3 regions of the Streptomyces sp. NPDC046866 genome follow, and region 3 is predicted to be linked to each of the others. Evidence: riboswitches for the same ligand, from Rfam matches in the RefSeq annotation. Region 3 holds a riboswitch; each other region holds the start of a gene.

The links. A riboswitch is a leader RNA that binds a small molecule or an ion and turns the genes downstream of it on or off. The one in region 3 is predicted to bind cyclic di-AMP.
Region 1: it holds a riboswitch for cyclic di-AMP, as region 3 does, so the genes downstream of both, AB0953_RS23565 (M23 family metallopeptidase) here and AB0953_RS10415 (transglycosylase family protein) in region 3, are expected to answer to the same signal.
Region 2: it holds a riboswitch for cyclic di-AMP, as region 3 does, so the genes downstream of both, AB0953_RS05640 (LysM peptidoglycan-binding domain-containing M23 family metallopeptidase) here and AB0953_RS10415 (transglycosylase family protein) in region 3, are expected to answer to the same signal.

What each region holds. Positions count from the first base shown of each region.
Region 1 covers NZ_JBEYXN010000017.1:75,674-85,658, forward strand. Annotated here, with positions in the region: gene AB0953_RS23545 (restriction endonuclease) at 1-1,194, opposite strand, end outside; gene AB0953_RS23550 (DNA topoisomerase IV subunit A) at 1,295-3,751, opposite strand; gene AB0953_RS23555 (pitrilysin family protein) at 4,001-5,359, shown strand; gene AB0953_RS23560 (pitrilysin family protein) at 5,380-6,747, shown strand; cyclic di-AMP (ydaO/yuaA leader) riboswitch at 6,986-7,140, shown strand; gene AB0953_RS23565 (M23 family metallopeptidase) at 7,154-7,948, shown strand; gene AB0953_RS23570 (GntR family transcriptional regulator) at 8,175-8,840, shown strand; gene AB0953_RS23575 (HPr family phosphocarrier protein) at 9,069-9,350, opposite strand; gene AB0953_RS23580 (GNAT family N-acetyltransferase) at 9,535-9,985, shown strand, end outside.
Region 2 covers NZ_JBEYXN010000002.1:495,577-505,561, reverse strand. Annotated here, with positions in the region: gene shc (squalene--hopene cyclase) at 1-1,354, shown strand, start outside; gene AB0953_RS05660 (1-hydroxy-2-methyl-2-butenyl 4-diphosphate reductase) at 1,354-2,040, shown strand; gene hpnH (adenosyl-hopene transferase HpnH) at 2,046-3,077, shown strand; gene AB0953_RS05650 (aspartate aminotransferase family protein) at 3,074-4,486, shown strand; gene AB0953_RS05645 (tyrosine-protein phosphatase) at 4,573-5,391, opposite strand; cyclic di-AMP (ydaO/yuaA leader) riboswitch at 5,703-5,888, shown strand; gene AB0953_RS05640 (LysM peptidoglycan-binding domain-containing M23 family metallopeptidase) at 5,893-6,894, shown strand; gene AB0953_RS05635 (SGNH/GDSL hydrolase family protein) at 7,071-7,859, shown strand; gene AB0953_RS05630 (MBL fold metallo-hydrolase) at 8,047-9,249, shown strand.
Region 3 covers NZ_JBEYXN010000005.1:56,302-66,286, forward strand. Annotated here, with positions in the region: gene AB0953_RS10395 (Ppx/GppA phosphatase family protein) at 1-476, opposite strand, end outside; gene AB0953_RS10400 (DUF501 domain-containing protein) at 473-1,018, opposite strand; gene AB0953_RS10405 (septum formation initiator family protein) at 1,138-1,626, opposite strand; gene eno (phosphopyruvate hydratase) at 1,718-3,004, opposite strand; gene AB0953_RS10415 (transglycosylase family protein) at 3,314-4,027, opposite strand; cyclic di-AMP (ydaO/yuaA leader) riboswitch at 4,030-4,197, opposite strand; gene AB0953_RS10420 (transglycosylase family protein) at 4,480-5,502, opposite strand; gene AB0953_RS10425 (cytochrome P450) at 5,605-6,822, opposite strand; gene AB0953_RS10430 (globin domain-containing protein) at 7,015-7,344, shown strand; gene AB0953_RS10435 (nucleoside triphosphate pyrophosphohydrolase) at 7,409-8,452, opposite strand; gene AB0953_RS10440 (SurA N-terminal domain-containing protein) at 8,481-9,107, opposite strand; gene AB0953_RS10445 (YfhO family protein) at 9,285-9,985, shown strand, end outside.

The sequences.
Region 1 (9,985 bases), on a different contig from region 3:
GTTCTCGAAGTCGATCGGGTCCATGGCGAAGAGGTCCGGCTCGTCCTCCTGCGCGCCGCCCGCCTGCCCGCCGTGGCTGACGACACCGCCACCCACCTCGTCGGGCCGGCGCCCGGGCCGCACCGCCGTCAGCTGGTCGGGGCGCGCCGACAGCTGCCCGCCCAAGCCCGACACGAGGCAGTCCACCGCGCTGACCTGCTCCAGCCGCAGCCCCGCGAACGCGCTGCGCCCCGCCGGCACGGTGGCGAGCACGAAGCGCGCCTCCCGCCCGGTGGCCGGATCGTGGCAGTCCACGAAGCCGTTCACCACGACGGAGTCCAGCACGCCGAACTCGTCCGCCGCGTACAGCTCGCGCACCACCAGCAGCATGCACTGCGCCAGCAGGTCCCGGTACAGCGCCCGCCGCTCCGTGACCGGGCGGGGCTTGACCTTGTCCTGGCCCGTGCTCGGCAGGTACTGCACCGCCCTGGCCTCGGGCACCACCGCGTAGCCGGGCAGCTCCCAGTCCAGCACCAGCTGGCGCGCGGCCGGGTCGTACGCGGCCGACACCTGCCGCGGCAGGCTCTCCGGCCAGGCCGCCGAGGCGTACAGAGCGGCCGAGAAGTACTCCACGGCGGCCTCGGCGTCGCCCGAGCGCAGGGCCTCGGCCAGCTCGGCGAGCCCGCTGTTGTGCGCCCGTACCCCGGCGAGCTGCTCCTCCGCCCACCGGTCGTACTCCCGGCGGTACGCCGCCAGCTGCTGCTGCCGCTGTGCCTCCGCGGCACTCGCCGCCTGCCAGGCCTCGGCGTACCGGGCGTGCGCCTCCCGCTCCGCCTGCGCCCGGTGGTTCGAGCCGAGCGTCCAGCCGCTGCTCTGCTGCTGGAAGTCCTCGAGGCGGGGCAGGGGCACCGGCTGCGCCAGCGCCCCCGGGTTGAACGGCTCGAGCTGCTCGGACCGCACCAGGGCGGCCATCCGGAAGGCCGGCGCTCGGCAGCCCGCCACCAGCAGCCGCTTGAGCGCGTCCACCTCGGCGTCGAGCTGCGCGGTACGCCGCAGGGCCTCGGCCTCGCGGTACTGGCGGTGGCTGCGGTCGGCCTCCCGTTCGTAGGCCCGCCGGCGCCGCTCCGCCTCCCGCTGCTGGATCACCTGCGTCTGCTGCTGCCGGCGCTGGGCCTCGGCCCAGTCCCCGATCAATCCGCCCGGCCGACGACTCATCAGCTGTGTACTCCCCCCACCAACACCGAGAGGGAAAACACTAGTCGGCATTCGGGTGGTACGTCCCGCGGGTCGCACCACCCGAACGCCTCGGTCCGTCCTACAGCGGGGCCCCCGCCACCACGGCCACGGCACCGGGCAGCGCGGCCCCCGAACCGTCGCGGCGCGGGTCCGCCGCGGGCAGCTCGACCGGGCTGCCGTTCGCGGACGCCGCCCGGGCCGGCGCGTTGCCCGCCCAGGCCAGGGTCAGCATGTCCTCGCCCTTCAGGAAGCGCTGGCAGCGCACGCCGCCGGTGGCGCGGCCCTTGCGCGGGTACTGGTCGAACGGGGTCAGCTTGCCCGAACGCACCGAGTCGTCCAGCGTCCCGTGCGAGCCGGCCACCGTGAAGACCACGGCGTCGCGGGCCGGGTCCACCGCCGAGAAGTGGATCACCTTGGCGCCCTCGGCGAGCTTGATGCCCGCCATGCCGCCCGCCGGGCGGCCCTGCGGGCGCACCTGTCCCGCCGGGTAGCGCAGCAGCTGTGCGTCGTCGGTGATGAAGACGAGGTCCTCCTCGCCCGTGCGCAGTTCCACCGCGCCGACGATGCGGTCGCCCTCCTTGAGGGTGATGACCTCCAGCTCGTCCTTGTTCGCCGGGTAGTCCGGCACGACGCGCTTGACCACGCCCTGCTCGGTGCCCAGGGCCAGGCCCTGCGAGGACTCGTCCAGCGAGGTCAGGCAGACCACCTTCTCGTCCGGCGCCAGCCCGGAGAGGAACTCCGACAGGGGGGCCCCGCCGGCCAGGTTCGGCGCGGCGTGGGTGTCCGGGAGCTGCGGCAGGTCGATCACCGACAGCCGCAGCAGGCGCCCGTGGGAGGTGACCGCGCCGACGTCGGCCCGGGCCGTGGCCGCCACCTGCGAGACGATCAGGTCGTGCTTGGCGCGGGCCCCGCCCTCCTCGCACGGAACCGGGTCGCCCGTCGCCGTGCGGGCCAGCAGGCCCGTCGAGGACAGCAGCACCCGGCACGGGTCGTCCGCGACCTCCAGCGGAACCGCCGCGACCGGGGCCCCCGCCGACTCCAGCAGGACGGTGCGGCGCTCGGTGCCGAACTTCTTGGCGACCGCTGCCAGCTCCGAGGAGACCAGCTTGCGCAGCTCGGCGTCGGAGTCCAGGATCCGGGTCAGCTCCTCGATCTCGGCGGTGAGCCGGTCGCGCTCGGACTCCAGCTCGATCCGGTCGAAGCGGGTGAGCCGGCGCAGCGGGGTGTCGAGGATGTACTGGGTCTGGACCTCGCTCAGCGAGAAGCGCTCCATCAGGCGCTCCTTGGCCTGGGCGGAGTTGTCGCTGTCGCGGATGATCCGGATGACCTCGTCGATGTCGAGCAGGGCCACGAGCAGGCCCTCGACCAGGTGGAGGCGGTCGCGCCGCTTGCCGCGGCGGAACTCGCTGCGCCGGCGCACGACGTCGAAGCGGTGGTCGAGGTAGACCTCCAGCAGCTCCTTGAGGCCCAGCGTGAGCGGCTGGCCGTCGACCAGGGCCACGTTGTTGATGCCGAAGGACTCCTCCATCGGCGTCAGCTTGTAGAGCTGCTCCAGCACGGCCTCGGGGTGGAAGCCGTTCTTGACCTCGATGACCAGGCGCAGGCCGTGCGCGCGGTCGGTCAGGTCCTTCACGTCCGCGATGCCCTGGAGCTTCTTCGACCCGACCAGGTCCTTGATCTTCGCGACGACCTTCTCGGGGCCGACGGTGAAGGGCAGTTCCGTGACGACCAGGCCCTTGCGGCGCGCGGTCACGTCCTCCACGGACACCGTCGCGCGGATCTTGAAGGTGCCGCGGCCGTTCTCGTACGCGTCCTTGATCCCGGACAGGCCCACGATCCGGCCCCCGGTGGGCAGGTCGGGACCCGGCACGAAGCGCATCAGCGCCTCCAGGTCCGCCTGCGGGTAGCGGATCAGGTGGCGGGCGGCCGCGATGACCTCGCCCAGGTTGTGCGGGGGCATGTTGGTGGCCATGCCGACCGCGATCCCGGACGCGCCGTTGACCAGCAGGTTCGGGTACGCGGCGGGCAGCGCGACCGGCTCGCGCTCCTGGCCGTCGTAGTTGGCGGTGAAGTCGACGGTGTCCTCGTCGATCGACTCCGTCATCAGTGACGTCGCGTCGGCCATCCGGCACTCGGTGTAGCGCATGGCGGCCGGCGGGTCGTCGTTGCCCAGGGAGCCGAAGTTGCCGTGGCCGTCGACGAGCGGCAGCCGCATCGAGAAGGGCTGCGCCATGCGGACGAGGGCGTCGTAGATCGACGCGTCGCCGTGCGGGTGCAGCTTGCCCATGACCTCGCCGACGACGCGGGCGCACTTGACGTACCCGCGGTCGGGGCGCAGGCCCATCTCGTTCATCTGGTAGACGATGCGCCGGTGGACCGGCTTCATGCCGTCCCGGGCGTCGGGCAGGGCGCGGGAGTAGATCACCGAGTACGCGTACTCGAGGAAGGAGCCCTGCATTTCGTCGACGACGTCGATGTCGAGGATGTTCTCCTCGAAATCCTCCGGCGGCGGGGTCTTCGTGCTGCGGCGGGCCATCGCTGCGCGGCTCCTTAACCAAGAAAGAAGGTGTGCTGGGGGTCTGGCGGGGTAGGGCGTCGGGCGGGGTCGGGGCCGGGAGCCCGGACGGGCCCGCCGGGGTGTCGCGGACCATTGTGGCCCGAGGCTCCGACAGCGCCGACTCCGACCCAGGCCTGAGCCGGGAACTTCCCCGGTGCCCGACGCGCTTGCATACAGTGGCAGGTCTGACACAAATCTCTGCATCGCGATCGAAGGGACCACATGCCCATGGGTCACACGGCCACAGCCCAGGCCGGCTCCGGCGGCCTGACAGCGACCGAACACCGGCTGGCCAACGGCCTGCGCGTGGTGCTCTCCGAGGACCACCTGACCCCGGTCGCCGCCGTCTGCCTCTGGTACGACGTCGGCTCGCGCCACGAAGTCAAGGGGCGCACCGGTCTGGCTCACCTCTTCGAGCACCTGATGTTCCAGGGCTCGGCGAGCGTACCGGGCAACGGGCACTTCGAGCTGGTCCAGGGCGCCGGCGGTTCGCTGAACGGCACCACGAGCTTCGAGCGCACGAACTACTTCGAGACCATGCCGGCCCACCAGCTGGAGCTCGCGCTCTGGCTGGAGGCCGACCGGATGGGCTCGCTGCTGGCCGCCCTGGACGAGGAGTCCATGGAGAACCAGCGCGACGTCGTCAAGAACGAGCGCCGCCAGCGCTACGACAACGTCCCCTACGGCACGGCCTTCGAGCGGCTGACCGCCCTGGCCTACCCCGACGGCCACCCGTACCACCACACGCCGATCGGTTCGATGGCCGACCTGGACGCGGCCTCGCTGGAGGACGCCCGCGCCTTCTTCCGCACGTACTACGCGCCGAACAACGCGGTGCTGTCGGTCGTCGGCGACATCGACCCGGCCCAGACCCTGGCCTGGATCGAGAAGTACTTCGGCACGATCCCCTCGCACGACGGCAAGAAGCCGCCGCGCGACGGCAGCCTGCCCGAGATCATGGGCCGCGAGCTCCGCGAGGAGATCGTCGAGGAGGTCCCGGCCCGCGCGCTGATGGCCGCCTACCGCCTGCCGCACGACGGCACCCGCGAGTGCGACGCCGCCGACGTGGCCCTCACCGTCCTCGGCGGCGGCGAGTCCTCCCGGCTGCACAACCGCCTGGTACGCCGCGACCAGACGGCCGTCGCCGCCAGCTTCGGCATGCTCCGCCTGGCCGGCGCCCCCTCCATGGGCTGGCTGGACGTGAAGACCTCCAGCGGTGTCGAGGTGCCCGCCATCGAGGCCGCCGTGGACGAGGAGCTCGCCCGGTTCGCCGCCGAGGGCCCGACGGCCGAGGAGATGGAGCGCGCCCAGGCGCAGCTGGAGCGCGAGTGGCTCGACCGGCTGAGCACCGTGGCCGGCCGCGCCGACGAACTGTGCCGCTTCGCCGTCCTCTTCGGCGACCCGCAGCTCGCCCTGACCGCCGTGCAGCGGGTCCTCGACATCACCGCCGAGGAGGTGCAGGCCGTGGCCGCGGCCCGGCTGCGCCCCGACAACCGCGCGGTGCTGGTGTACGAGCCCCTCGCGGCCGACGCCGCTGCCGATGACGACGCCGCGAACCAGAACGAGAACGAGGGGGCGGAGCAGTGAGCGACACCGCAGCCGTCACGATGACCTTCCACCCGCGGCCGCAGGCCGGCGAGGCCCGCCCCTGGGCCTTCCCGGCCCCCGAGCGCGGTGCGTTGCCCAACGGCATGACGGTGCTGCGCTGCCACCGCCCGGGCCAGCAGGTGGTCGCCGTCGAGGTCAACCTCGCCGCCCCGCTGGACGCCGAGCCCGAGGGCCTGGACGGCGTGGCGACCATCATGGCCCGGGCGCTGTCCGAGGGCACCGACAAGCACTCCGCCGAGGAGTTCGCCGCCGAGCTCGAGCGCTGCGGAGCCACCCTCGACGCCCACGCCGACCACCCCGGCCTGCGGGTCTCCCTGGAGGTCCCGGCCTCCCGGCTGCACAAGGCCCTGGGCCTGGTCGCCGAGGCGCTGCGGGCGCCGGCCTTCGCCGACAGCGAGGTCGACCGCCTGGTGCGCAACCGCCTCGACGAGATCCCGCACGAGCTGGCCAACCCGCAGCGCCGCGCCGCCAAGGAGCTCTCCCGCCAGCTCTTCCCGGCCTCCCTGCGCATGTCCCGGCCGCGCCAGGGCACCGAGGAGACCGTCGCCCGGATCGACTCCGCGGCCGTCCGCGCCTTCTACGAGGCCCACGTGCGCCCCGCCACGGCCACCGCCGTGGTCGTCGGCGACCTGACCGGCATCGACCTGGACGCCGTGCTGGCGGACACCCTGGGCGCCTGGACCGGCGACACCGCCGAGGCCCGCCCCGTGCCGCCGGTGACCGCCGACGACACCGGCCGGGTGGTCATCGTGGACCGGCCCGGCGCGGTCCAGACGCAGCTGCTCATCGGCCGGATCGGGCCGGACCGGCACGACAGCGTCTGGGCGGCTCAGGTGCTGGGCACGTACTGCCTGGGCGGCACCCTCACCTCGCGCCTGGACAAGGTGCTGCGCGAGGAGAAGGGGTACACCTACGGCGTGCGCGCGTTCGGCCAGGTGCTGCGCTCCACCGCCGACGGACGCGGGGCCTCGATGCTCGCCATCAGCGGCTCGGTGGACACCCCCAACACCGGCCCCGCGCTGGAGGACCTGTGGAAGGTGCTGCGCACCCTCGCCGAGGAGGGTCTGACCGATGCCGAACGGGACGTCGCCGTGCAGAACCTGGTCGGGGTGGCCCCGCTGAAGTTCGAGACGGCCGCCGCCGTCGCGGGCACGCTCGCCGACCAGGTCGAGCAGGAGCTGCCGGACGACTACCAGGCCCGGCTGTACGCCCAGTTGGCGAACACGGGCACCGTGGAGGCCACCACGGCGGTCGTCAAGGCCTTCCCGGTGGACCGCCTGGTCACCGTGCTCGTCGGTGACGCCTCGCAGATCGAGGAGCCGGTGCGCGCGCTGGGCATCGGAGAGGTGACCGTCGTCACCAACTGACCGGCGCCGCACGGTCGATGACCCGGTGGTGCGCCGCTGACGCGTCGGCGCACGGCGAAAGTCGAAGGGCCCCGATGGCTTGGCCATCGGGGCCCTTTATGTCCAATTGGCCCCAAGGTTGCTCGTATGGGATGTGGCGTACGCAACAAAACCGCGCGTCTGTTTGGCGATTGACTGATGATCCGCCTAGCGTCGGGCGTGCTGTCCGTCGGTTTGTACGCGCCGCACCCGCGGCACCGGGCAGCGATCGCCGAGTCCCCGTCAGGCGCGAGCCTGGGGAGCCGGGGACCCACAGTCCCTGGGGTGAATCGGGCCGCCTCGCCAGAGGGGCCCGTAGGAGACCTTCCTGCTCCGAACCCGTCAGCTAACCCGGTAGGCGAGAAGGAAGGAAAGGATCAGCCCCTCCATGGCCTTTGGCAGTCGTGCCGCCGGCAAGCACCGTGGTTCCAGCCGCCTGAGCCGCAAGACCGCCGGTTACGCCGGCGTCGCCGCCCTCGCCACGACCGGCGTGGTGGGCACTCTCGCAGCCCCGGCGTTCGCCGCTACGGACCACAAGCCCTCCATGGAGGACACCGGCCTGAACGCGGTCGTCACCGCAGAGGACCTCCAGGGCCAGATCGAGGCCCAGGCCGACGCCCAGCGCAACGCCGCGGAGGCCGCCGCCCTCAAGGCCAAGGCCGAGGCCGACGCCGCAGCCCGCGCCGCCGAGGCCAAGCAGAAGGCCGAGGAGAAGGCGAAGGCCGAGCGCGAGGCCGCCGAGCGCGCCGCCCGCGAGGAGGAGCGCAAGCGCCTCAACACCTTCGTCTCGCCGCTGGACGACACCTACATCAGCACCCAGTACCACGCCGGCGGCGGCATGTGGTCCTCCGGCAGCCACACCGGCATCGACTTCCACGCGGCCTCCGGCACCTCGGTCCACGCGGTCGGCGCCGGCACCGTGGTCGAGGCCGGCTGGGGCGGCGCGTACGGCAACAACGTCGTCATCCGCCACAACGACGGCACCTACACCCAGTACGGCCACATGTCCTCGCTGAGCGTCTCCGTCGGCGAGACGGTCACCCCGGGCCAGCAGATCGGCCTGTCGGGCTCCACCGGCAACTCCAGCGGCCCGCACCTGCACTTCGAGGCCCGCACCGGCGCCACGTACGGCTCGGACATCGACCCCGTCTCGTACCTGCGCAGCCACGGCGTCGACCTCTGACCCGACGCGGCGTCGAGCAGCCCCGCTGCACCGCTGCACCGCTTCGCACAGAACCCCGGCTCGCCGAGCCGGGGTTCTCGCGTTGCGGCTCAAAAGAGAAGCCGATTTCCGCCTGCGCTCGGAAAATTCCGCGTATTGCAATAGAGTCTCAGTACGATCCCGGTACGGCGGCGGCGAAGACGCCCGGGCAGCCGGAAAAGGCGGAGAAATGGGCGGAGGTCCGGTCTTGCGTATTCCCGCGCACGCGGTATGCACTGCAATCCGCGACGACATCGTCTCCGGGGCATTCCAACCGGGCGCGCGGCTGACCGAGGAGGTGCTGGCCCGCCGCTACGGCGTCTCCCGCGTCCCGGTCCGCGAGGCCCTGCGGACGCTGGAGTCCGAGGGGTTCGTGACCACCCGCCGGCATGCGGGCGCCTGCGTTGCGGAGCCGACCGAGCAGGAGGCCGCCGACCTGCTGGAGCTGCGGATGCTGCTGGAGCCGCTGGCTGCGACCCGGGCGGCCCGGCGCCGCACCGAGGCCCACCTCAAGGTGCTGCGCGGGCTGGTCAGGCTGGGACAGGAGCGGGCCCGCCAGGGCCAGGGCGAGGACCTGCGGGCCCTGGGGAGCTGGTTCCACGAGACGCTGGCGCAGGCCTCCGGCAGCCCCGGGCTGATCGCGCTGCTCGTCCAGATGCGGCACAAGGTCGCCTGGATGTACGCGGTGCAGGCGCCGCAGCGGCCCGTGGAGTGCTGGGCGGAGCACGGGGCGATCGTGGACGCGGTGGCGCGCGGCGACGCCGAGCGGGCGCGGGCGCTGACCGCCGGGCACGCGGACCGGACGGCGGGGGCCTACCGGCTGCGGGTGAGGACTTCGCAACGTGCCGTAAACATGGCGAGCGGCTCCCATTAACAGAACCCGCGTATGAAGGGGGATGCAAAGGGGCGGCGTATGTGCGCGGGCACCGGGTGCGCGCTTTTTGTGCACGTATTCCTTGTGCCTTTCTCCGCGCTCTTTCTTCGTGTCTTTTCGACGCCCCGGTCCTGAGGGGCAAACGACAGGAGCCGCGGCCACCGGAAATTCCCGGTGGCCGCGGCTCCTGTGGTTTCCCGCGCCGTCCGCGCGGGGGAACCCGAAGGGTCAGACCGTCTCAGGGAGCTCCTCGAGGCCCTCGGCGACCAGCTTCGCCAGGCGGTCCAGGGCCGCCTCGGCACCCTCGGCGTCGGACGCCAGGATGATCTCCTCGCCGCCCTGGGCGCCCAGGCCCAGCACCGCGAGCATGGACGCGGCGTTGACGGGGGTGCCGTCGGCCTTCGCGATGGTCACCGGGACCCCGGAAGCGGTCGTCGCCCGAACGAAGATCGAGGCGGGACGAGCGTGCAGGCCCTCGGCCCAGCCGACGTTGACGCGGCGCTCTGCCATGGTGATGCCCTTCAGGTTCTTACGGTTGTCTAGACCACTATCCCACAAGGTCCCGGGTGCTCCGACCGGCCTCCGGTCCGGGCCTCCCGAGGTGCCGACCACCCCAGCTTGCACCGATTCGCCCCGGCTTGCCGCCTCCGCCGCGCAGGAGCTCCCCGGCCCGCTCTGGCCTTAAGATCGCCGCATGACCACCGCGTCGGACCCCGCGTACCCGGCCCACTGGGAGGCCGACGTCGTCCTGCGCGACGGCGGCACCGCCCGCATCAGGCCCATCACCACCGAGGACGCCGGCCGGCTGGTCAGCTTCTACGAGCAGGTCTCCGACGAGTCGAAGTACTACCGCTTCTTCGCCCCGCACCCCCGGCTCTCCGAGCGCGACGTCCACCGCTTCACGCACCACGACTACGTCGACCGCGTCGGCCTCGCCGCGACCGTCGGCGAGGAGTTCATCGGCACCGTCCGCTACGACCGGATCGGCTCCGACGGCCGGCCCGCCTCCGGCCCCGCCGACGAGGCCGAGGTCGCCTTCCTCGTGCAGGACGCCCACCAGGGCCGCGGCGTCGCCTCCGCACTGCTGGAGCACATCGGCGCGGTGGCCCGCGAGCGCGGCATCCGCCGCTTCGCGGCCGAGGTGC
Region 2 (9,985 bases), on a different contig from region 3:
GCACACCGACGCCCGCCGGCCCCGCCCCGCCGCCCGGCCGGCGCCACCGGGCACCTGGGACGGCCTCTTCCAGCGGATGGACAAGGCCCTGCACCTCTACCGGCGCATCGCCCCGCGCCGGCTGCGCAGGGCGGCGATGGCGACCGCCGCCCGCTGGATCATCGAGCGGCAGGAGAACGACGGCTGCTGGGGCGGGATCCAGCCGCCCGCGGTCTACTCGGTCATCGCCCTGCACCTGCTCGGCTACGACCTCGGCCACCCGGTCATGCGGGCCGGACTGGAATCCCTCGACCGCTTCGCCGTCTGGCGCGAGGAACCGCCCGGGCCCGACGGCACGCCCGGCGGCCCCGTCCGCATGGTCGAGGCCTGCCAGTCGCCGGTCTGGGACACCTGCCTCGCCGCGATCGCCCTCGTGGACGCGGGTCTGCCGCCCGACCACCCGGCCCTGGTCAGGGCCGCCGACTGGATGCTCGGCGAGGAGATCACCCGCACCGGCGACTGGGCCGTGCGCAGGCCCGGACTCGCCCCGGGCGGCTGGGCGTTCGAGTTCCACAACGACACCTACCCCGACATCGACGACACCGCCGAGGTGGTCCTCGCCCTGCGCCGCATCCGCCACCCGGACCCCGCCCGGCTGGAGGGAGCCGTCGCCCGCGCCGTGTCCTGGACGCTCGGCATGCAGTCGCGGGACGGCGGCTGGGCCGCCTTCGACGCCGACAACACCAGCCCCCTGCCGAACCGGCTGCCGTTCTGCGACTTCGGCGAGGTCATCGACCCGCCGTCGGCCGACGTCACCGCCCACGTGGTGGAGATGCTCGCCGTCGAGGGCCGGGCCGCCGACCCCAGGACCCGCCGCGGCATCGCCTGGCTGCTCGCCCACCAGGAGCCCGACGGCAGCTGGTTCGGCCGCTGGGGCACCAACTACGTCTACGGGACCGGGTCGGTGCTCCCGGCGCTCGCCGCCGCCGGCATCCCCCCGGCGCATCCGGCGGTCCGCCGGGCCGTGCGCTGGCTGGAGTCCGTACAGAACGAGGACGGGGGCTGGGGCGAGGACCAGCGCTCCTACCGGGACCCCGCCTGGGCGGGCAAGGGCGCCTCCACCGCCTCCCAGACCGCCTGGGCGCTGATGGCCCTGCTCTCGGCGGGGGAGCGGGACGGCAGGGCCGTCCGGCGCGGCATCGCCTACCTGGTGGCGACGCAGGCCCCGGACGGCTCCTGGGACGAGCCGTACTTCACCGGCACCGGCTTCCCGTGGGACTTCTCCATCAACTACCACCTGTACCGGCAGGTGTTCCCGCTCACCGCCCTGGGCCGCTACCTGTACGGGGAACCCTTCGCGCCCGGGGCGTCCTGATGGCCGCCGCCCGGGCCGACCGGCCCCGGCCCGATCCGCGGTCCGGCCCCGGGCCCGTACCGCTGCTGGTCGCCTGCGCGCTGCGCATCGAGCGGGCGGCCCTGCGCAGCGGCGGGCGCGGCGCCCCCGAGCGGCACGTCCTGCTGCGCACGGGCATGGGCCCGCGCGCAGCCGAGCGGGCCGTGGGCCGGGCGCTGGCCGAGCCGGCCCTGCGCGGGGCCGCCGTCCTGGCCACCGGGTTCTGCGCCGGGCTGGTCCCGGGCATGCACCCCGGCGACCTCGTCGTCGCCGAGGAGACCCGCGACCCGCGCGGCACCGTCGCCTGCGCGGGGACGGCCCTGCTCGCCGAGGCGCTGGCCCGGGCCGCCCCGGGCCGCACCGTGCACACCGGCGCCCTGACCGGATCCGACCACGTCGTCCGCGGCCAGGAGCGCGCGCAGCTGCGGGCCGGCGGCGCCATCGCGGTCGACATGGAGTCCGCGGCCACCCTGTGGGCCGCCACCCGGGCCGGGCCGCCCGGGCCGCACCGCCCGGTTGCGGCCGTCCGGGTGGTCGTCGACGCTCCGGAGCACGAGCTCGTCCGTATCGGCACGGTCCGCGGTGGAATATCGGCCTTCCGCGTACTGCGTGCCGTGATGCCCGCTTTTCATGACTGGCACCGTTCTTTGCTGCTCCCCAGGAGGTGAGCCAGATGGCCATGCCGCTGCGACAGTCCATCAGGGTCGGGACCTATCTGCTCGAACAAAAGCTCCGCAAGCGGGAGAAGTTCCCGCTGATCGTCGAGCTCGAGCCGCTCTACGCCTGCAACCTGGCCTGCGAGGGCTGCGGGAAGATCCAGCACCCGGCCGGCGTGCTCAAGCAGCGCATGCCGGTGGCCCAGGCGGTCGGCGCCGTCCTGGAATCCGGCGCGCCCATGGTGTCCATCGCGGGCGGCGAGCCGCTGATGCACCCGCAGATCGACGAGATCGTCCGGCAGTTGGTGGCCCGGCGCAAGTACGTCTTCCTCTGCACCAACGCCCTGCTGCTCCGCAAGAAGATCGAGAAGTTCACCCCCTCGCCCTACTTCGCGTTCGCCGTGCACATCGACGGACTGCGCGAGCGGCACGACGAGTCGGTCGCCAAGGAAGGCGTCTTCGACGAGGCGGTCGCGGCCATCAAGGAGGCCAAGCGGCGCGGGTTCCGGGTGACCACCAACTCCACCTTCTTCAATACCGACACCCCGCAGACCGTCATCGAGGTGCTCAACTACCTCAACGACGACCTCAAGGTCGACGAAATGATGATCTCGCCCGCCTACGCCTACGAAAAGGCACCCGACCAGGAGCACTTCCTCGGCGTCGAACAGACCAGGGACCTCTTCCGGAAGGCCTTCGCGGGCGGGAACCGGCGCCGCTGGAGGCTCAACCACTCCCCGCTCTTCCTGGATTTCCTCGAGGGCAAGGCCGATTTCCCGTGCACCGCCTGGGCCATTCCGAATTACTCGCTCTTCGGCTGGCAGCGCCCCTGCTATCTGATGAGCGACGGATACGTGCCCACGTACCGCGAGCTCATCGAGGAGACCGACTGGAACGCCTACGGCCGCGGGAAGGACCCGCGCTGCGCGAACTGCATGGCGCACTGCGGCTACGAGCCCACCGCCGTCCTCGCCACCATGGGATCGCTGAAGGAGTCCCTGCGCGCGGCGCGGGAGACCATCGGCGGCAGCAGGGACGCCTCGTCGTGAGCGCCCCCGCCAGCCCGCCGCAGGGCCGCCCGGAGTTCGACCTGAAGTCCCTGCTGGCCGAGCGCGGGGCGGAGCGCTACGAGCTCCACGCCCGCCACCTCAACCCCCAGCTGCCCCGGATGCTGCACACCATCGGCTTCGACAAGGTCTACGAGCGGGCCGAGGGCGCCCACTTCTGGGACGCCGACGGCAACGACTACCTGGACATGCTGGCCGGGTTCGGGGTGATGGGCCTGGGTCGCCACCATCCCGTCGTCCGCCGCGCCCTGCACGACGTCCTCGACGCCGATCTCGCCGACCTGACCCGCTTCGACTGCCCGCCGCTGCCCGGGCTGCTGGCCGAGAGGCTGCTCGCGCACAGCCCCCACCTGGAGCGGGTCTTCTTCGGCAACAGCGGCACCGAGGCCGTGGAGACCGCCCTGAAGTTCGCCCGGTACGCCACCGGGCGGCCCAGGATCCTCTACTGCGACCACGCCTTCCACGGGCTGACCACCGGGTCCCTCTCGGTCAACGGGGAGAGCGGGTTCCGCGACGGCTTCGCCCCGCTCCTGCCCGACACCCGGATCCCGCTCGGCGACCTGGGCGCGCTGGAGCGCGAGCTGCGGCGCGGGGACGTCGCCGCGTTCGTCGTCGAGCCGATCCAGGGCAAGGGCGTGCACGCGGCCCCGCCCGGGTTCCTCGCGGCGGCGCAGGAGTGCCTGCGCCGGCACAAGGCGCTGCTGATCGCCGACGAGGTCCAGACCGGCCTGGGGCGGACCGGCGATTTCTATGCGTACCAGCACGAGCCGGGCGTGGAGCCGGACCTGGTGTGCGTGGCCAAGGCCCTGTCGGGGGGCTACGTCCCCGTCGGCGCGACCCTGGGCCGGGAGTGGATCTTCCGGAAGGTCTACTCGTCCATGGACCGGGTGCTGGTGCACTCCGCCAGCTTCGGCTCCAACGCGCAGGCCATGGCGGCCGGGCTCGCGGTGCTCTCCGTCATGGAGGACGAGGGGATCGTCGCCCGCGCCCGAACCATGGGCGACCTGCTGCGCGGGCGCCTCGCGGCGCTCGTGGACGAGTACGAGCTGCTGCACGAGGTGCGCGGGCGCGGCCTGATGGTCGGCATCGAGTTCGGCCGGCCCGCCTCGCTGCGGCTGCGCAGCCGGTGGACGATGCTCCAGGCGGCCCGCAAGGGCCTGTTCGCGCAGATGGTCGTGGTGCCCCTGCTGCAGAAGCACCGGATCCTGACCCAGGTCTCGGGGGACCACCTGGAGGTGATCAAACTGATTCCGCCGCTGGTCGTGGACGAGTCCGACATCGACCGGTTCGTCGTGGCGTTCCGCGCGGTCATGGACGAGGCCCACGGCGGCGGGGGACTCATGTGGGACTTCGGCAGGACCCTGGTGAAGCAGGCCGTCGGCGGCGGCTGACGGCCCGCGGCCGGGTCGGGCGGTCGGGTCGCCGCGGCCCGGCGGCTCACCTCCACGGTGTGGGCGACGGCCTCGGCGGGGCGGCGCTAGTGGAGGAGCTGCTCGCGCAGGCGGGCGCGGGTTGCGGGGGCGAGGCGCAGGCCCTCGGCCAGGTAGCGCTCGGCCCCGCCCCAGCGCTCGTCGATGGCGTCGAAGGCCGCGTCGAGGTAGGCGGTGCGGGCGTCGAAGAGCGGCGCGAGCAGCTCCATCACCTCCGGGGAGCGGGCCTCGGGCGCACCGCTGCTGCGGCGCACCCGGTAGCGGCGGTGGGGGGCGTTCGACTCCAGGTAGTCCGCGGTGATGGCCTCGCGCTCCACCCCGAGGGCGAGCAGGGTGACGGCGATCGACAGGCCCGCCCGGTCCTTCCCGGCCGCGCAGTGCATGAGCGCCGGGACGCTGTCGTCGGCGAGGGCGTGCAGGACCCGGCTGTGCTCGGCGGTGCGCTCCAGCACCATCGCGCGGTACGCCTTCGTCATCCGGGCGGCGGCCTTCCCGTCGCCGAGGATCCCGCGGAGCTGTTCGACGTCGCCGTCGCGGACGATCGTCCAGAAGTCCTTGCCGGCGGCCGGGTCGGACAGCGGGATGTTGACGTTGCGCACGCCCGGCAGCTCGACGTCGGGGCCCTCCAGGGCCTGGTCCACCTCGTTGCGGAAGTCGAAGACGGTGTGGAGCCCGAGGGAGGCGAGGAATTCTGCATCGGTTTCGGTGGCATGTGCGAGATGTCCGCTTCGGAAGAGTCGTCCCGGCCTGACCCGTCGTCCGTCGGTGGTCGGCAGCCCTCCCACGTCGCGGAAGTTGCGCACTCCGGACAGTTCGGGCTCCGGTATCCGGTGCGCCGACGGGGGCGGGGGTATCTGCTGGGTCACGGGAGCTCCTCCGACAGGGTCGTGGTGTCCGAATTGCACTGCTTGGGCCCAACTTGCCGTTCGCGGTGGCCAGATCGGGCGCAACGGGCGTGAGCCAGATCATACGGTGACCGTGAGTGCCTGATCGCCGATTCCGAATGGCCCGGCCGTAAAGGCCGTTGGCTCCGGGGAATGGACGGAGGGTGACCGGGAATTCTGCCGGCCGCCCCTTTCTGTGAATCCGTCAGGAATTCACGGCTTGTTCCGCGAGGCCGAACTCGATTACCTTCGCGATCGATCCGGATGGACCGCCTGATCCTGCCGCCGTCCGGAAAACCGACCCGACCATTCATGCGCGGCAGGAGCGGGGGAACCAGGTAGGCCGCTGCTCTCTTTTGGATCTCCTCCATACGGAGCAGCTCGGGGTGAAGCCGTACACGCGCCGCTCGCGTCCGTGTCCGGCCGGACATCTCCAGTCCGAACCCGACAGCTCACCTCGCAGGCGACGGAGAGGAATGCGCCATGCCGGCACAGGGCAAGCACCGCCGTCCCAAGTCCCCCTCGACAGCCCGGCGTCTCGCCTTCGCCGGCACCGGTGGCGCCGCCCTCGCCCTGCCGCTGATCGGCGCCGCCGGCGCCCACGCGGCCGCGCCGGCCGCTGCGCCCGCCACCGCCCCGCAGGTCCCGTTGCCGGTGTCGCTGCGGACCGCCCAGCCGGCCGCTGCCGCGCAGGGCGCCGACCGGGCCGCCCCGTCCGTCTACACGGTCGTGCCGGGCGACTGCCTCTCCACCATCGCCGCCGACCGCCACCTGCCCGGCGGCTGGGAGCGGCTGTACGCCGACAACCGCGAGGCCGTCGGCACCGACCCGTCGCTGATCCACCCCGGCTTGAAGCTGACCCTCGGTGCGAAGGCCGACGCCGCTGCGACCGACGCCGCTGCGACCGACGCCGCTGCGACCGACGCCGCCGCGGCCGACGCCCCGGCCGCGGCCCCGGCCCGGAAGCCCGCCGCCGCGCAAGCGGCCGCGCCGAAGGAGAAGGCCCCGGCGCCCGCCGCCGACCGGGACGCCCCGGCGGCCGCGCCCGCCGGGAAGGCCCCGCAGGCCGCCGCCCCCGCCGCCGCCTTCGTCGCCCCCGTCGGCGGCGGTATCTCCACCCCGTACAAGACCCCCGGCGCCATGTGGTCCAGCGGCTACCACACCGGCGTCGACTTCATCGCGAGCTCCGGCACCACCGTCAAGGCGGTCGGTGCGGGCACCGTCGTCTCCGCCGGCTGGGGCGGCGCGTACGGCAACGAGGTCGTCATCCGGCACGCCGACGGCAAGTACTCCCAGTACGGCCACCTCTCCCAGCTGTCCGTCTCCGTCGGCCAGAGCGTCACCGCGGGCCAGCAGATCGGCCTCTCCGGCTCCACCGGCAACTCCACCGGACCGCACCTGCACTTCGAGGTCCGCACGGGCCCCGCGTACGGCTCGGACATCGACCCGCTGGCCTACCTCCGCTCGAAGGGCGTCAGCATCTGACCGCCGCTGTGGAGGCGTGAGACCCGCGTGGGGCCGGGACCCGAGGGGGGCCCCGGCCTCACGCGCTGTTATTCCGCACCTGCCCGGTGGTATAGATCACGGTCCGTCAACCCCTTCCTACGGTGGCGTAGGTCACGATCCGGGGTGGAGGATATGGTCCCGTGGCAGCGACGACGATGACAGAGACGACGAAGAAGTACGACAGGACCATCGGCTCGTACGCGGCGATCGGGGACAGCTTCACCGAGGGCGTGGGGGACCCGGGACCCGGGGGGAACTTCGTCGGCTGGGCGGACCGCCTGGCCGTACTCCTGGCCGACCAGCGCCCGGAAGGCGAGTTCCGGTACGCGAACCTCGCCGTGCGGGGGCGCCTCCTCGACCAGATCGTGGCCGAACAGGTCCCGCGGGCCAAGGAGCTCGCGCCGGACCTGGTGACCTTCTGCGCAGGCGGCAACGACATCATCCGGCCCGGCAGCGACCCGGACGCCGTGGCGGAGCGGTTCGAGGCGGCCGTCGCCGACCTCGCCGGCTCCGTCGGCCAGGTCATGATCACCACTGGCTTCGACACCCGCGGCGTGCCCGTCCTCAAGCACCTGCGGGGCAAGGTGGCGACGTACAGCGCGCACGTGCGCGCCATCGCCGACCGGTACGACTGCCCGGTCCTCGACCTCTGGTCGCTGAAGTCCGTCCAGGACCGGCGGGCTTGGGACGACGACCGGCTCCACCTGTCGCCCGAGGGCCACACCCGGGTCGCCCTGCGCGCCGCCCAGGTGCTCGGGCTCCGGGTGCCGGCCGACCCCGACCAGCCGTGGCCGCCGCAGCAGCCCCGCGGCTCGGTGGACGTGACCCGCGGCAACATCCAGTGGGCCCGCGAGCACCTGGTGCCGTGGATCGGGCGCCGGCTGCGCGGGGAGTCCTCCGGGGACCACGTCGAGGCGAAGCGGCCCGACCTGCTCCCGCTGTAGCCCTCCGGCCCCCTCACGCGGCGGCCGGCTCCTGCCTCCGCAGGCCTTGTACGGGCCGTCGTGGAGCCGTGGGCAGTGGAGCGGACCGTACGATGCGGAATCCTTCGGGGCCGCGAGGCGTTGGGATGGTGGCGGGCCGGGCGAGATCCCGGCCTGCTCCCGTCCACCCCACCTCCCAGGAGGCGCCTTGACCGGCTCCCTTCCCCTGCGTCCCCGGCTGCGCGCCCTGCGCCCCGAAGCCTTCGGGGCGGATCCGTCCGGCGCACGGCTGGAACGCATCCGGCGCTCGCCGAACTTCGCCGACGGCGTGTTCCAGAACCCGGTGGGGGCCCGGACCAGGCCTTCCGGCTCCATGCTGGAGTTCGCGAAGACCTACTTCCGCAAGGAGCAGCGGATCCGGCGCAGCCCCGCCGCGTCCGTCCCCGTCTACCCCACGACGCTCGCCGAGCTCGCGAAGCCGCCGGTGAGCGGGCTGCGCCTGACCTGGATGGGGCACTCCAGCGTCCTCGCCGAGATCGACGGGCGCCGGGTGCTGTTCGACCCCGTGTGGGGCGAGCGCTGCTCCCCCTTCCCCTTCGCCGGGCCCCGGCGGCTGCACCCCGTACCCGTGCCGCTGGCCTCGCTCGGGCCGGTCGACGCGGTCGTGATCTCGCACGACCACTACGACCACCTCGACCTGCCCACCGTCAAGCAGCTCGCCGGCACGGACACCGTCTTCGCCGTCCCCCTCGGCGTCGGCGCGCACCTGGAGCACTGGGGCGTGTCCGCCGACCGGCTGCGCGAGCTCGACTGGAACGAGACCACCGAGATCGCCGGGCTCTCCCTGACCGCCACCCCCGCACGACACTTCTGCGGCCGCGGCCTGCGCAACCAGCAGCACACCCTGTGGGCCTCGTGGGTCGTCGCCGGCGACGAGCACCGGATCTTCCACAGCGGCGACACCGGCTACTTCCCCGGCTTCCGGGAGATCGGCGCCGCCCACGGCCCCTTCGACGCCACGATGATCCAGATCGGCGCGTACTCGGAGTACTGGCCCGACATCCACATGACCCCCGAGGAGGGCATGCGCGCCCACCTCGACCTCCAGGGCGGGATCCCGCACGGCACGATGCTGCCGATCCACTGGGGCACCTTCAACCTGGCCCCGCACCCGTGGGAGGAGCCGGGGGAGGGGACCCTGGCCGCGGCGCAGGACCTGGGGGCCGCCGTCGCGCTGCCCATCCCGGGCCAGCCCTTCGAGCCCGGCGCCGCCGACGCCCCGGCCGAGCCGTGGTGGCGGCCCTTCGCCGCCTCCGCCGCGGCTGCGGCAGCGCCTCCGCCGGTGCCGTCGGCGGCCGCCGAGCCGCAACCGCCCGCCGCCCGGGAGGAACCGGAGACCGTCGGCTCGTAACCGCGCCCCCGGCCGGCAGCCGACCCGACCCCGTGCCCGCCACGCCCTACCGGCGGACGCCGCCGACCCGCCCGCTCCGCCGCCCGCCGACCCGCCCGCTCCGCCGGCCGCCCGGGCCCGCCGCCCGTCCGGTCCGCCGGCCGTCCGGGGTCCGGCTTCCGTTCGGTCCGGTCCCCGGCCGGTCCGGTCCCCGTCCGGTCCGGCGCATGCCCGGTCTGGCGCCCGTCCGGGGGTCCGGCTCGTTCGGTCCCGCTCCCGTCCGGGGTCCGGCGCCCGTTCGGGGTCCGGCGCCCGTTCGGTTCGGCGGCGGGCTGGCCCTGCGGCGGGTCGGCCCTGCGGGGCTTTTCCCTTACCCGCCCTTCGCCCGTTCCCCGGGCTCCGCCCGGACCCGACCACCCCGCACCCCGCACCGCGTGGTTGCGACCCGGCAACTCCGGCCGCGCCCGAGGCCCGGGGACGCGATGACACCGCCGCCACACGTCCCGTGCACCGAGCAGGTCCGTACGGGCGCTGCGGCCCGGCAACTCCGGCCCCGCCGGCATTCGAGGCCCGGCGGCCGGGCCCGTACGGTGCGCTGTGACCCGGCATTCCGAGCGCCGCCGGCGTGCGAGGCGCGAGGTGGTAACCCCGAAACGGTGCCGCGCTTGGCGGCGGGCCGTGCACCGAGCCGGTTCGCACGGGCGCTGCGGCCCGGCAACTCCGGCCCTGCCGGCAGCGAGGCGCGGCGCACCGCCGC
Region 3 (9,985 bases):
CGGGCGGCCCGGACGTGCTCCCCGCCCACGACGAACTCGGTGGAGCCGCCGCCGATGTCCACCACCAGGAACGGCTTGTCCATGTGGTCGGTGCCCGCCAGCTCCTTGGTGGCGCCCGTGAAGGAGAACTCGGCCTCCTGGTCGCCGGAGATCACCTCGGGCTCGACCCCCAGGATGTCGACGACGCCGCGCACGAAGTCCTCGCGGTTCTCGGCGTCGCGGGAGGCCGAGGTGGCCACGAACCGCAGCCGCTGCGCCCCGAGCTCCTCGATGACCGCCGCGTACTCGCGGCAGGCGGCGAAGGTGCGCTCCAGGGCCTCGGGGGCCAGCCGGCCGGTCTTGTCCACGCCCTGGCCGAGGCGGACGATCGTCATCCGCCGGTCCAGCTCGACCAGCTCGCCGGTGGCCGGGTCGCAGTCGGCGACGAGCAGGCGGATGGAGTTCGTACCGCAGTCGATGCCGGCGACCCGGGTCATGCGTCGCCCTCCGCGTCCTTCTTCTCGCCGCAGGGGGTGACGCAGGGGCCCTTGGCCCACCACTCGGGCAGCATGGCCAGGGCCTCGTCGCCGAACGGGTTCACGCCCGGGCCGGCGGCCAGCGAGTGGCCGACCAGCACGTGCAGGCACTTGACCCGGTCGGGCATGCCGCCGGCGCTCGGGAAGCCCTGGAGCACCTCGATGGCGTCGCGGCGCCGGATGTAGTCCTCGTGCGCGGCGCGGTAGGCGGCGGCGAGCTCGGGGTCCTCGGCGAGGCGCGCCTGCATCTCCTTCATCACGCCGTTGGCCTCCAGCGTGCCGATCGCGGAGGCCGCACGCGGGCAGGTCAGGTAGTAGAGGGTGGGGAACGGCGTGCCGTCGGGGAGGCGGGGGGCGGTCTCCACCACGTCCGGCTGACCGCACGGGCAGCGGTGGGCGATGGCGCGCAGCCCGCGCGGCGGGCGTCCGAGCTGCTGCTCGAACGCCTCGATGTCCGCGTCGGTCGGCTCGGTCCGGTCGGTCTGGGGCGGGGGCGTCTGCATGCCTGGAAGGAGTCTCTTCGTTCTCGTGGATGGGTGCTGCTCGTACTGCTCGTGCTGCTCTTACTGCTCTTACTGCTCGTGCGCTCGTGCTGCTCGTCCGCTGCCGAGTCGGTCGCGGCTCAGCCGCCGGGGCGGTCGGCCTTGTCCACGCCGTCCCAGACGTTGGAGTACCAGGGCCGGTCGGACCCGGCCCGGCCGGTGCGGCGGTGCTCCGCCGCCTCGGCGCCGGGATCGTTCATGATGTAGCCGATCTCGCCCGGCCGCACGAAGTGCAGGTGCTTGCGCGCCTGCTGCTCCGCATAGGCGTTGTCCTGCCAGCGGGCCTTCTCGTCGCGCAGGCGTTCGAGGCGCTTGCTCGCCGCCGCGGCGGCCCGCTGCTGCTCCGCGATCTCCGAGCGCTGGGAGACGTACTGGCGCATCGGGTACGCCAGGGCGACGACCAGCGTACAGAGGACGAGCACGAGCAGGGCGGCCCGGCCGGTGAGCCGGCTGCGGCGGACCTGGCGGCGGCTCTGCGAGCGGTAGACGTGGGCGGCGGTCCGCTCGCCGAGCTGCCTCAGCCTGGTCGCGGTGGAGAAGGTGGAGAACCGATCCCGGTTCCCGGCCATTGCTCCCGCCTCCCCTCTGTCCGTACTACGCAATACGTCCCCGCACACGGTACGGGACCGAGTGCGGGGACGTACGGAGGCTCAGGGACCGTCAGCCCTTGAAGCGGGGGAACGCGCTGCGGCCCGCGTACACCGCGGCGTCGTCGAGGATCTCCTCGATGCGCAGCAGCTGGTTGTACTTGGCGACGCGCTCGGAGCGGGCCGGGGCGCCGGTCTTGATCTGGCCGCAGTTGGTGGCGACGGCGAGGTCGGCGATGGTGACGTCCTCGGTCTCACCGGAGCGGTGCGACATCATGCACTTGAAGCCGTTGCGCTGGGCGAGCTCGACGGCGTCCAGGGTCTCGGTCAGCGAGCCGATCTGGTTGACCTTGACGAGCAGGGCGTTGGCGGTGCCCTCCTCGATGCCGCGGGCGAGGCGCTCGGGGTTGGTGACGAACAGGTCGTCGCCGACGAGCTGGACCTTGGCGCCGAGCTTCTCGGTGATGACCTTCCAGCCGGCCCAGTCGTCCTCGAACAGCGGGTCCTCGATGGAGACGAGCGGGTACGCGGAGACGAGCTCCTCGTAGTACTCGGTCATCTCGGCGGCCGAGCGGGCCTGGCCCTCGAAGTTGTACTTGCCGTCCTTGTAGAACTCGGACGCGGCGACGTCGAGCGCGAGCGCGATGTCCTTGCCCGGGGTGTAGCCGGCCTGCTTGATGGCCTCGAGGATGAGGTCCAGGGCCTCGCGGTTGGAGCCGAGGTTCGGGGCGAAGCCGCCCTCGTCGCCCAGACCGGTGGACAGGCCCTTGCCCTTCAGCACGGACTTGAGGGTGTGGTAGACCTCGGTGCCCCAGCGCAGGGCCTCGGAGAAGGACTCCGCGCCGATCGGCGCGATCATGAACTCCTGGATGTCCACGTTGGAGTCGGCGTGCGAGCCGCCGTTGAGGATGTTCATCATCGGAACGGGCAGCAGGTGCGCGTTCGGGCCGCCGAGGTAGCGGAAGAGCGGCAGGTCCGAGGCCTCGGACGCGGCGTGCGCGACGGCGAGGGAGACGCCGAGGATGGCGTTGGCGCCGAGCGAGCCCTTGTTGTCGGTGGCGTCCAGGTCGAACATGGCCTGGTCGATCAGGCGCTGCTCGGTGGCGTCGTAGCCGACGAGCTCCGGGCCGATCTGCTCGATGACCGCGAGGACGGCCTTCTCGACACCCTTGCCCTGGTAACGGTTGGGGTCACCGTCACGGAGCTCGATGGCCTCGAAGGCACCGGTGGAGGCGCCGGACGGAACAGCAGCACGGCCGGTGCTGCCGTCGTCGAGGCCCACCTCGACCTCGACCGTGGGGTTGCCTCGGGAGTCCAGGATTTCCCGGGCTACGACGACGTCGATGGACGGCACGAGCATCTCCTTCTGGGATGTGACGCTGGGTGTGCGGTGGCGGGTACGGCCGTGGGATGGCCTTGCCGCCTAGAGCCTAACCGGCTCCCGGCAGTCGGCTGGCCGACCGCCCGGGTCCTGGGACGAAAAAGAGCCCGAATACCCCGCTTCCGGGACATAGGACCCCTGGTTTCGGGGCCTCCGGCCGCCGGCGGGCAGCTGTCGCACGGCGTCCGCCCGCCGGCGGACGCGCCGCCGCCCGGCGCGTGAGGGGTACGCGCCGGGCGGCGGGGTGTGCGCGTGCCGTCACGGCACGCGCGGGAGGTGCGGGGGGGGTCAGCTGAGCTTCAGCATCTGGCCCGGGTAGATCAGGTCGGCGTCCGAGACGATGTCCTTGTTCAGCTCGAACAGCTTCTGCCAGCCGCCCTTGACGCCGTTGGCGTCGGCGATGGAGCCCAGGGTGTCGCCGGACTTGACCTCGTAGGAGCCGTTGCCGGTCTTGATGGCCGCAGAGTCGCCGCGCTCGGAGCGGGTCACCGGCGCCTCGGAGCGCGGGGTCTCCTTCTTCGGCTGGGTCTTCGGCGTCTCGGCCTTCTGGGTCTCGGTCTTCTTCGTCTCGGTCTTCGGCGTCTGCTTCGGGGTGCTCGTGGAGCCGCCGCCGGAGTACGCGGAGTTCGACAGGCCCTTGCCGCAGACCGGCCAGGCGCCCTTGCCCTGGCCCTTGAGGACCTTCTCGGCGATGGCTATCTGCTGCGCCTTGGAGGCCTGGTTGGCCTGCGGGGCGTAGGACTTGCCGCCGTACGCGGCCCAGGTGGAGGCGGAGAACTGGAGGCCGCCGTAGTAGCCGTTGCCCGTGTTGATGGACCAGTTGCCGCCGGACTCGCACTGCGCGACGCGGTCCCACTCGGAGGCGGTGGCGGCGGACGCGGAGCCGGCGGTCATCAGCGGGGCCGCGACGGCGACACCGGCGACACCGGCGAGCGTGACGATGCGCGTGGTCCGCTCGATGGCGGTGGCGCGGCGGTGCTTGCCCTTGCCGGAAAGCAGCATGGAGTTCTCCTCACCGACGCCTGCGAGGTGAGCTGTCGGGTTCGGGCGGATGAGTTGCCCGGCCGCGCACGTGGCGCGTCTTCACCCCTAGCCGGTGGCGACCGTCTTCGAACGGTCGTTCCCGGCGCCTTCGTTGGTTCCCCCGCTCCTGCCTTCGGCGCGTGACGCGACGTGTGTTCCCCCCGGCCGCCGGCAGGATTCGGCGGTGCGGTCGAAGGGGCCCGCGGTGGCGGGCGATTCAGAAGGTAGACAGGTCCCCCGCCGATGTTCAACGAGGAACTTCGGCGGGGGAGGGCCCCTACTTGCGCTCCCCGCAAGGGCGTTTGCGCAGGTGAGAGGGTGGTTTGCCCAAGGTTGCGGACAGGACACGCCAGTTGACCGGAAGAGACGCATGTCTCATTTGAACGAACCGGGCATACGACGCTTTCCGGGTGCCCGAAGTGCCGTTATAGCTACCTTAGATCCAGGTTCTGGCCCGGCTTGATCAGGTTGGCGTCACCGCCGATGACCTGCTCGTTGGCGTGGTACAGGGCGCTCCAGCCGCCCTTGACCCCCTTGGCGTCCGCGATGGTGGCGAGGCTGTCGCCCTCCTTCACGGTGTACGAGGGGGCCGGGGTCTCCACGGCGGGCGCACCGCGGTGCTTGCCGGTGGCGGAGGTGTCCGGTATGGCGGCCGGGTCGGCGGAGGCGCCCGGGGCGGGCGCGGCCGAGGGGGCGGACGGGGTGGCGCCCGGGGCCGTCGGCGCCCCCGGGTTGGCCGGGTCGGCCGGGTTCACCGGGGCGGTCGGGTCCGCCGGGTTCACCGGGGCGGTGGGCGCCGTACCGGGCGCGGTCGGCGTCGTGGGCGCGGTCGGGGTGCCCGGGGTGCCCGGCAGCGGCGTCTGGGCCGGCACGTCCGGGTCGGGCATGACGGGCAGGCCGCTCACGGGTGCCTGCGGCGCGGGCGGGAGGGTGAAGGTGGGCCCGGGGGTCGGGGCGCCGAAGTCGGTGGCCCGGCCGCCGTTGCCGCCGGCCGGGACCTTCTCGTCCGGGCGGCTCGGGCTGGCGCCGACGGCGCGGTGGTCGCCGGCGGCGCCCGGGTCCACGTCCGCCGCGGGGGCGTCCTTGGTCAGCCCGGCCGAGGCCGCGCAGTTCTGCCAGGCCTCGGGGCCCCGGTCGCCGAGCACGCGCTCGGCTACCGCGATCTGCTGGGACCGGCTGGCCAGGTCGGGCCGCTCGGCAAACTCCAGGCCGCCCGCGCTCTGCCACTGCTCCTGGGTGAACGCCAGCCCGCCGTACGCACCGCTGCCGGTGTTGGCGCTCCAGGTGCCCCCGCTCTCGCACTCGGCGACCTTGTCCCACGTCGAGGCGTCGGCCGCGCTCGCGCCGGTGGCGGCGAGCAGTGGCAGGGCCAGCGCGGAGCCCGTGACTCCGGCGGTGACGACAATCGCGGGTACCTGGCGGGGGCGTCTGTGGCGGCCGTTCCCGGAACGCATGTGATGCACCTTTCGCATAACGGCTGGGTAACGGCAGAACCTAGCGGCCTTCGAACGATTGTCACAAGTTGAGCAAGGAGTTGACTTTGTCTCAGAAAACGTTCAGTTGTTTCGGGGTGTGAAGCGCACGGGAAGCGTGCGCAGGCCACGCATGATCAGACCTCCGCGCCAACGCAGGTCAGTTGACGGAACGGCGAGTTCCAGATCCGGCAGACGCGTCAGCAAAGTCGCAAGCGCCGTCTGTCCTTCGAGTCGGGCGAGCGGAGCGCCCAGGCAGTAGTGGATCCCGTGGCCGTAGCCGAGGTGCTGGTTGTCGGCGCGCGAGAGGTCGAGGGTGTCGGGGTCGGCGAACCGCGCCGGGTCGCGGTCGGCGGCGGCGAGGACCACCAGCACCGGGTCGCCGACCGCGATGTCCTGTCCGCCGAGCGTCAGCGGACGGGTGGCGAAGCGCCAGGTGGCGAGCTCGACGGGGCCGTCGTAGCGCAGCAGCTCCTCCACGCCGGTCTGCAGCAGCCCGCGCTCGCCGGCGGCGAGGGAGGCCTGGAGCCGTGTGCGCTGCTCCGGGTTCTTGAAGAGGGAGTGGACGCCGTTGCCGATGAGGTTCACGGTGGTCTCGAAACCCGCGAAGAGCAGGATGAACGCCATGGCGGTGGCCTCGGCCTCGGTGAGGTGGTCGCCGTGGTCGCTCGCCCGGATCAGGTCCGAGATCAGGTCATTGCCCAGATCATCCCTTTTGCGGTGGATGAGTTCGCCGAGGTACGTGCGCATCTGCTTGACGGAGCGGGCCACTCCGCCACGCGGGCCGCCGCCGTGCCGGATCATCATCCCGGCCCAGTCGCGGAAGTCGTCCTGGTCCTCGCGCGGCACCCCGAGCATCTCGCAGATGGCGTAGATCGGCAGCGGGAAGGCGAACTCGTGGATGAGGTCCGCCTCGCCCCGCCCGGCGAAGCCGTCGATGAGGTGGTCGGTCAGCTCCTGCACCCGCGGTGTGAACTCCGCCACCCTGCGCGGCGTGAACGCCTTCGACACCAGGCGCCGCAGCCGGGTGTGGTCCGGGGGGTCGATGTTCAGCAGGTGCGTCATCAGCTCCGCCTTGCGCTCCCCCGGGATCCCGGTCTTGCCCTTGGCGTGCGCCGGCTCCGCGTGGTGCGCCGGGTTCTTGCTGAGCCGCTGGTCGGCGAGGGCCTGGCGGGCATCGGCGTACCGGGTCACCAGCCAGGCCTCGACCCCGCTGGGCAGCCGGGTGCGGTGGACCGGCGCGTGCTCGCGCAGCCAGGCGTACGCGGGATAGGGGTCGGTCGCGAACTCCCAGTCGAACAGGGTCGGGGCCGGGGCGGCCGGGGCGTCTGCGGCAGCGGGGTCTTCGGGGGCGGCGGGGGTCGGCTCGTGCACGGGTCGACGGTATCCCGGGCGGCGCACGGCACCCCTTATGGGGGTTCGCCACGGCTGTCCGCAGATCGGCCGTCACTTGACGCCGCGACGGACGCCGCTCCTCCTTTCGGACCTGTGGACGTGAGGATCTTGAAGAGCAGCTTCGCGGTGGTGGAGAGACGGGCCGAGCACGCGGTCAAGTACTTCCACTCCCACCTCTTCTGGCACCACCCCGCGATCCGCGCGCTCTTCCCGCCCTCCGCCGAGGACATGCAGCGCCAGCGGGACCGGCTCTTCGCCGCCCTCACCCACGTCGTCGCCCACCTGGAGCACGAGGGCCTGGCCTCCTACCTCCACGACCTCGGCCGCGACCACCGCAAGTTCCTCGCCGGCCCCGAGCACTACGCCGCCGTGGGCGCCAGCCTGCTCGCCGCCCTCGCCGAAGCCTCCGGCAGCGCCTGGACCCCCTAGGTGGAAAAGGCCTGGTCGCAGGCATACCCCTGACCAGCGTGAACAACGCTGCGGGTCAATACACCTAGGCGTCGAGGCCCTCGGCGGCGCGGATCGCGTCGCGGTAGGCGCGGGCCGCGGCGCGCAGCGCCGTCTCGGGGTCCACGCCCTCCGCCTCCGCGCGCGCCGCCAGCCGCAGCAGCTCGTACCCGATGCCCTCGCCGCCCGGCAGCTCCACGGCGAGCCCGCCCGCGCGGGCCCGGCCGGCGAGCTTGGCCGCGAGCGCCAGGCCGGGCTGGCCCAGCGGGATCCCGTCGGTGACGGAGGCGCGCTGCTTCTCCACCGCCTTGGTGCGCTGCCAGTGGGCGCTGACGTCCTCCGCGGTCTGCGCCTCGGCGTCGCCGAAGACGTGCGGGTGGCGGTGGATCAGCTTCTCGACGAGGCTGCCGGCCACGTCGTCCACGGAGAACGGCTCGTCGGGGTCCTCCTCGGCGATCCGCGCGTGGAAGACCACCTGGAGCAGGACGTCGCCGAGCTCCTCGCGCAGCTCCTCGCGGTCCCCGTCCTCGATGGCCTCGACCAGCTCGTACGCCTCCTCGATGGCGTACTTCACCAGCCCGCGATGGGTCTGGCGGGAGGTCCACGGGCATTCCCGGCGGACCCGGTCCATCACCTGCACCAGGTCGAGCAGCCGGGCGCCGGGCAGATCGTAGGAGCCGGGCAGCAGCTCCAGGTCGGGCATGGCGACGCGGCCGGAGCCGGCGAGCCGGGCCAGGCCGTCGGTGAGGCGCTGGTCGCCCTCGCCGGCCGGGATCACCACGACGGTGCGCCCGCCCGCGCAGGCGTCGACCAGGGCGTGCGCGTCCGGGGCCTCGAGGGCGACCTCGACGCCCGCCTCCCGCAGGTACGGCAGCTGCGGGTGGCCCGGGTCGGCGCACAGCACCCGGTCCGCGCCGTGCAGGGTCTGCCAGGCGGGCCAGGACAGCAGGCCGGGGGCGACCCGGTGGCTGGCGGTGAGCAGCACGATCCGGCCGACGGCGTCCCCGTCGGCCGGACCGGGGGCGGGGCCGGCGGCGCGGCCGGCGGCGGTGTCGGACGGGCGGGCGGGTTCGGCGGCGTGGGCGTTCACCCTCCGAACCTACCTCCGGCGGCGCGCCTCAGGCTCCGGCGGGTGCCTGCCCGGGCCGGGTCCGCTGGGTGATCCACGGGGTCTGCTGGTCCCCGAGGACGATCTGCTGCGCGTCCCAGGCCCCGTAGCGCGGGTTGACCTCGATGTGCAGGGCCTTCGCCGCGGCGCCGAGCTTCTCCAGCGCCTTGTCCTGGCTGCCGTAGTGGTCGAAGAGCTTGTCGCGCAGCAGCTTGAAGCGGGCGTCGGCCTCCAGCTGGCCCGGGGCCAGGTGGGCCTGCTCCAGGGCGGCCGCCTCCAGCTGCTCGGGGCCGCCGGCCTTCTCCAGCTGGGCCTTACGGAACTCCTCGACCTCGCGCGGGCTGACCCGCACGCCCGCGTCCTTCGCGGCGCGCTCCAGCACGGCGGTCTGGATCATCTTGTTGAGCTTGACCCGCTCCAGGCCGGGCGAGGCCTGGATCAGCTGGGCGGCGGACTGCCCGCTGCGGTTCTGCGCGGTGCGGACGTCGTTGACCTGGGCCTGGAGGGCGGAGGTGGTGATCCGCTCGCCGCCGACGACGGCCGCGGTGCCCGGGCGGGACTGGCCCGAGCAGGCGGACAGCAGGGGGGCCGCCACGAGCAGGGCGGCGGATACGGAGAGCGCTGTGCGACGGTGCAAAGGAGCCTCCAGGGCCGGGAGATTGTGCGTCGGTGCACAAAGGCCGTGCGGTGATCGATGGTATGCAGTCAGGGTGGTACGGGCCACCGGTTCGACCAACGATTCCCGGGGTGTTGGGGTACGTGTTCACCCGGCGGCCACCGCCCGGTCCACCGGCGCTGCCAAGGTCGGCCCACCATGTCGACCCCGCACCCCTCGCCGGCCGCGCCGCCGCGCCCTTCGGCGCGCACCAGGCCCCCGTCGTCACGGCCCGCCCCGACCCGGTCCCCGCGCCGCTCCCCGCGCCGCGCGAGCCTGGCCGGCTCGGTCCTCGCCGCCCTGGTCACGGCCGCGGCCGTCTGCTCGGGGGACGCGGCCGCCCGCGTGTTCCCGTACGGCCACCGGCACCGCAGCGTCAACGACCTCGGCAACCAGTTCGTCCCCTTCCACGCCCACCTGTGGGACCTGCTGCACGGGCGGGCGCGCGGCGGGCTGCTGCTCAACTGGCAGTCCGGCTACGGCACCAGCTTCCTGCCCGACCTCGGGACCTATCTGACCAGCCCGTTCGCCCCGCTCGTGGCGCTCTTCCCGCGCCAGGACATCGACCTCGCGGTGTACGCGGTCACCGTCCTCAAGACCGCGGCCGCGGCGGCGGCGATGGCCTGGCTGCTGCGCACGCAGGCCCGCGGGCGGTGGTGGGCGGCGGGGCTGCTGGGGGCCTCGTACGCGCTGTGCGGCTGGTCGGTGATCGAGGCCTCGTACAACCCGATGTGGCTGGACGGGCTGATCGCCTTCCCGCTGCTGTGCCTGACGGGCGAATGGGCGCTGCGCGGGCGGCGGTTCACCGCCGCCGTCCTGGTGGCGGCGGTGTGCTGGACGGCGAACTTCTACACCGCGTA